Regions from separate parts of the Ureibacillus sp. FSL K6-3587 genome, predicted to be linked through region 2. Evidence: riboswitches for the same ligand, from Rfam matches in the RefSeq annotation. Region 2 holds a riboswitch; the other holds the start of a gene.
What was found. A riboswitch is a leader RNA that binds a small molecule or an ion and turns the genes downstream of it on or off. The one in region 2 is predicted to bind thiamine pyrophosphate.
Positions count from the first base shown of each region.

Region 1: another riboswitch for thiamine pyrophosphate. It lies ahead of thiO (glycine oxidase ThiO); the one in region 2 lies ahead of tenA (thiaminase II).

Region 1 is NZ_CP151969.1:1,748,615-1,751,747, forward strand. Features, by position in the region: gene ssuD (FMNH2-dependent alkanesulfonate monooxygenase) at 1-6, shown strand, start outside; gene thiO (glycine oxidase ThiO) at 108-1,244, opposite strand; TPP riboswitch at 1,363-1,470, opposite strand; gene NSS77_RS08610 (response regulator transcription factor) at 1,822-2,502, shown strand; gene NSS77_RS08615 (HAMP domain-containing sensor histidine kinase) at 2,492-3,133, shown strand, end outside.
Region 2 is NZ_CP151969.1:952,725-955,857, forward strand. Features, by position in the region: gene thiS (sulfur carrier protein ThiS) at 1-193, opposite strand, end outside; gene tenI (thiazole tautomerase TenI) at 153-800, opposite strand; gene tenA (thiaminase II) at 826-1,512, opposite strand; TPP riboswitch at 1,619-1,720, opposite strand; gene NSS77_RS04690 (M23 family metallopeptidase) at 1,944-2,912, opposite strand.

The DNA of each region.
Region 1 (3,133 bases), 800 kb from region 2:
GTATAAACTTTACATGACAATTCAGTTTGCAAAAGCAAAGCGAATGGGGGAAGACAAAGGTTCCCTTCATTCGCTTTATTTTTTGAATATGTGGAGTGCAGGATACTTCAAGTGATTGGGGTTTCTGCTTTGTGCCGTGTCAGTGAAAACGGTGATAAATCGATTCCCGTTTCTTTCCGTTCAACCAAGTCCGCCATCAACTGACCGGTGATCGCGCAAAGTAAAATCCCGTTTCGGTAATGGCCGGCAGCGACAAACAATCCCCGCCGTTCCGGATGTTCCCCGAAGTATGGCAAGCCGTCTTTTGTCTGTGGCCGGATTCCGCTCCACGTGTTGATCCATTCCGCTTGTTGTATGTCCGGAATGAGGGTGGTCGCGCGGTGGAGCAAACTCATCACCCCGCCTGCTGACACACGCCGTTCAAATGTATCCGGAGTGGAGGTTGCGCCAATCAGCAATTGATTGCCCCGCTTCGGCACGATATAGCAGCCGTTTTTGGCAAATACGGTCGACTGCAGCAATGGAACATGAGTGCGCACCATGATGCATTCCCCTTTGACCGGGTACACAACAAGTGGAAGGCCGAGGGATGTACCGAGCCGCTCAGTCCAGGCACCGGCGGCGACGACAACAGCCTCGGCAGCAAACGTTCCAACCGTTGTATCCACGAGATGGATGCCTGCTTCGGACCGAATGTTTAATACTTCTGTATGTTCATACAATTGGGCGCCGGCTGAAATTGCAGCATATGCAAGGGCTGTGGCCAAGTCCGGGGCGCTTACTTGACCGTCTCCTTCAATATATATGGCACCAGCAATTGCTTCTTTTGCAAGAGACAGCTCCATTTCAACCGCTTCTTCATTCGTCAGCCACCGCACCGGTTCATCCGCACCGCGCCAGAATGCATAGTGGCGTTGAAGCTCTTCCGCCTCTTCCTCAGTGGCCGCTATTTTGATCATTCCCTTTTCAACAAGACCGATATCAATCCCCGTCCGCTCCCTCAACTCTTCCGCCAGGGACGGCATAAGGGCCCGGCTTTGCAAGGCGAGCGGCACGAGGGGACTTGGCGAGAAAAACTCCGATTGTGCTCCGAGCATACCGGCAGCAGCACGGGATGCTTCACAAGCCATTGTTCCTTTTTCTAAAATTGCGACGCGATGATGCCGTTTGGAAAGTTCAAAGGCGATCGCGGTACCAATCACTCCGCCGCCGACAATTACTGTGTCATAACGTTGTATAGTCATTGGATCCACTCCTTTTAATCAATTGCTTTGTTTTAAAACAAAAACGCCGCTTCCTTTACCAGAGTAAAGAAAGCGGCGTGAGTCTACAGCATCTCATAGCAACACCATGTCGACCATGTAAAACCCATCTCCACTTCCCTCCGCTGGTATTACCCAGATCAGGTGCTAAGGGTCTCAAAGGTACACTTTGATCTCAGCCTATCTAAAGGCACCCCTAGTGGATGTTTCACAATCACAATTTCCAATTTATGTTTATCATATCATGCACAAGCTGGTTGTCAACCAACTTTCTGCCCAATGTTTGCGCAGTCTTCCACAATCCGCTGTCATCAAACGATCGAATGAAAGTAAAACGGTTCGTAAAAGCCCATGGACCAGGAAGAAAGTGCGGGCGGAGCGATAATGAACGGCCAAAGTTTTAGAATGTGCAAGACCTTCGATATGGAGGCCATTTTTTTTATGTTTAAATATGAAAGACATTAAATAGCCTTAAAGTATATGGGAATTTTTCATTTTTTTTTCAGCCTTTTTTGATACGCTTGTATAAAAAGACTGTGCACAAGAAGGTGAAGGTCGAATGAATATCTTATTTGCTGAAGATGACGAGAATTTGGGAAAAATGGTCCATCATTTATTGCAAAAGGAATATGGCCGAGTGGATTGGGTGAAAGACGGCCAAAGCGCTTATGATTATTCCATATTCACCGATTATGACGTGATCATTTTGGATTGGATGATGCCTGGTATGAGCGGGCTTGAAGTATGTAAGCGCCTCAGAGAAAAAGGTTTTAAAGGTGGAATTTTGTTTTTGACAGCCAAAGATTCCGTTGAAGATGTGGTGGAAGGATTGGACTCGGGGGCTGATGATTATTTAGTGAAGCCTTTCAAATTCGAGGAGCTTGTGGCGAGACTCCGGGCATTGTCACGTAGAGTCGATAAGCCTTTTGAAGAAATTCTATCATTGGATGATCTGGAATTGAATTTATCCAATCATGTTGTAAAAAGAAATGGCAAAGTGATAGAACTTTCAAAGAAAGAATATGAGTTGCTGGAACTGTTGCTGCGCAATAAACACCAAGTGTTGACAAGGGAAATGATCATTGAAAGAATATGGGGATTTGATACAGATGTAACGGAAAACGCATTGGATGCGTTAGTGAAACTGCTTCGGAAAAAAGTGGACGAGCCGGGAAAACCATCGATCATCAAAAATGTGAGAGGCGTCGGCTACAAGTTGAGGGATAGCCATGGAAATTAATAAAGTGAAATTGAAGCTCACCTTGATTTATTCAGGATCCCTCCTGCTTATTTTAATGATGTTTATTTTCGTGCTGTATCTTTTTATTTCGAATGCGATCAATAAACAGGAGATTGAAGAACTGGAACGGTTTTATGAGAAGGAAAACCATGAATTTTTAGAAGAACTGTACAAAAAAAATTATATAAGAATCATACCGGAGAGTAAGCGTAAAAAGAGATTTTTCGAAGATTTTGAAGAAGAGGATTATGATGAAATCGACGAAGAATTTGAAGAGAATGAGCCGTTGAAATATCGACCGGAAAGGGATATTTTCTACTACGTATTGGATGAAAATTTTCAATTAATCGAAGGCGAAGGGACCGTCCAAGGTTTTGAAGAGTATTTTGAAACAGATTTCACCCCTCCATCTTCAAGAACCGTAAAAGAAATCGAATGGGATAAGGTCCATATCCTTTATATCTATTATCCCCTTCAAATGGATGACCGGTTGATCGGAAGCGTTGTTGTCGGAAAGGATATTACCGACGAAAAGCATTTGTTTCAACGAATTATTTGGATATTATTGTTTTTAACCATCTTTTTCAGTTTGCTTTTTGCTCTGGCAGGGAACTTCTTTGCCGGCCAGGCA
Region 2 (3,133 bases):
CAACAAAATGGACGATTTCGATTTTGTCGCCATCATTTACCGGCTGTTTGTCATATTGCTCTTTCAGTATAATTTTTCCATTCTGTTCAACAACGACAATCCGTCCTTGCAATTGAAAAGACTTCAGCAAATCTGCCACATTTTTCACATTGTTATCCACTTCCGTCTTCTGTCCATTGATATAAAGTTGCAACGTCATCCCCCTTCCCCTTTGACACTTGTTTTAAACGGGTTGCCGCTTCTTTTGGGTGTTTCGATGAGAAAATGTAAGACATCACTGCAATGCCGCCCACTTTTTTCTCCAGCACTTTTCCGGCATTCTCAGGAGTAATTCCGCCGATGGCAATCACTGGAATCTTTACATGTTCAACAATTACACCAAGGGCACCCGTTCCTCTTCCCGTTAATCCCTTTTTGCTGTCCGTTTCAAAAACATGGCCGAATAAACAGTAATCAGCTCCTGCTTCTTCCGCTCTTTCCGCTTCTTCAAGGGAATGGATGCTGACCCCCACTTTCATATGTGGAAATGCCGTTTTGACCTTTTCTACCGGAAGCCCCTTCCCTGGCAGATGCACATTCGGAATTCCAGTCACAAGAGCAATATCCAGCCGGTCATTGATGACAAGCTTTTCTTTCGGCACCCCTGCCTTTAGTAACTCCTCTACTAGAGCAACAATCTCATGGGGCGATTTATTTTTTTCGCGTATATGAATGTAATCCACAACGGCAGAAACCGATGTGATGATTTCCTTCAACTCTTCATTTGTCTTTTTCCCATCGGTGATTATGTGCAGTTCCAACCAAACGACTTCCCTTCGCAAAAAATTATGCAGTCACCTGTTCATCCATCGGCCACATTTGTTGATGATAAGCCATATCCCAGAACATGTATTCAAATCGGGTTGTATTTAAAAAGATTTCTTCCAGCCGTTGAAGTTCGGATTCCGGCTTTCCTTCCGCCAATTGATTGAGCAAATCGAGATTCCATTGCGCAGACTGGCCAAACTCTTCTGAACTGTACGTTTTTACCCAATCGCCGTATAATTCATGATTTTTTGCCCCCGGGATTTCAGCCAATTCACATCCAATCTCCCAATAGCTCCATGCACAAGCCAAATGGGCAGCTGCCAATTCGGCGATGGAGCCGTTTTGGGCAACCGCCAACATGTAGTGGGTGTAAGCAAGGGTTACCGGGGAATGTTTTGCCTCTTCCAACTCTTTTTCCGTGATTCCAAAACGGCTGGCATATTTTCTGTGCAACGCCATTTCCTCATTCATCGTGTAATAAAGCAGGTTGGCAAACACCGTCATCACTTCGAGATTTGGCGCTTTCACAGCACCTAATGCAAACAATTTGGAATAATCGATTAAGTATAAATAATCTTGGATCATGTAAAAACGGAACTTGTCAGGATCCAGTGTTCCTGCTCCCAACTCTTTCACAAAAGGATGTTCATGATTTTTTCTCCAAACGGTATGATACTTTTCAAAAAGTCGATCTGTGAATTGCATTCCTATCCCCCATCTTTTTTTGTTCATGAAAAAAAGCCACTTCCTGAAAGAAGTGGCTTGAAAACCCGAAATCGGCAAACTGTAAAAAAACATAAAAAGACAATACGAGTCCCAGCAACCACTTCCCTTCGCTAGCATTACCTAGTGCAGGTTCAAAGGGTTGAGGCAATGCCTCTCTCAGCTAAAACAAGCACCCCTAGTGATTGGATAATGCACTATGAAATTACAATCATTGTGACATGGGCAAGAAAATATTTCAATAGGATAAAATGGATAATTTATTTGGAATTTTTTTCAAGACTTTGCGACTTTGGATAAATCCAAGGAGATGCTGGAGGACTTGCATTTTCAACAGATCCCTTGCGGCTTTTATCAAAATGTTCTCGCAACAAAAAAGTTGCCCTAGCGAATGGCACGCTAAAGCAACCTTATTATTTGCGTTCCTGCTTCGTCTGCTTTTCCCATTGCAAAAGATGCGGATACGGGTCAAAAGCCCATTCAGTCCGCCCGTTGAATTTATACATGCCATAATGCAAATGCGGAGGGAATTTGCCGCTCGTTCCTTCCTTCCCATATCCCGAACTTCCAACACCGCCAAGAATGGTTCCAGGCTCCACGATGTCGCCCACCTTCAACTCTTTATTGAAATACGCCAAATGAGCATAATAATGATAAGTATTATGATGATCCCGGATGCCGACCCGCCAACCGCCAAATTGGTTCCAACCCATTACTTCAACAACGCCATAAGACGTAGATAAAACCGGTGTGCCATAACCGGCAAAAATATCCGTTCCTTCATGGATTCGTCTTCCGCCCCATCCCCTGCTGGCACCCCAAGTCCCTTTATAACTGTAATTGTATCCACGGACCGGGAGGGGAAAAATATGCTTGTCCAATTGAATTGTATTGAAATGTTTATAAAGCGTTTGAATAGTTATAATTTGATTGATGATTTTTTCATCTTTGTAATATTCCCATAAAGCCGTTTTAAAATCTTCTTCCGATGGGCCAAATTTCCCTAAATAGGTGGCCATCGTAAATAAAATATCTTGGTCATCATTCCGATCGGCTTTGCCATCGCCGTTCCCATCAAGACCCTTGCCGCCAAAATACTGAATGGTAAACGGCGTAGTGTCATCTGTGTCAGGATTCAGTTCACCTGCCCAGAATTCATGGGAAAAATGAATGGCGATGGCGCTTTCCCGCTTTGGAATATCCTTTCGCACTTCCTGAATATTCCGTTCATATTGATCGACAGCCGCCAAACGATACCAGGGAACAAATGGCGTTTCATAGCTTTTATACAAATTCATCCGCTCATTGTACACATCTTCCTTATGTTCGCTTGCGTTTGCAAAAGAGGAAAAGGCCGTTAAACATGCAAGCGCAAGAACCAAGGAGAGAATTATTTTTCGGACCAAAATCAATCCTCCTTTCCCCCTTAGAATATCCCGTTTTTTTCAAACCATGAGTCCTTTATGGGATGAAAAATTTTTATTAAATGCAAAGATTTTTTAACATAAAAAACGCTTAACAACTCATGTTAAGCATAATGGAATTCCCCACCTATATATTCAGAGTAAATCTGTTTGTTTTGTAGTAAATATTATGATATGAT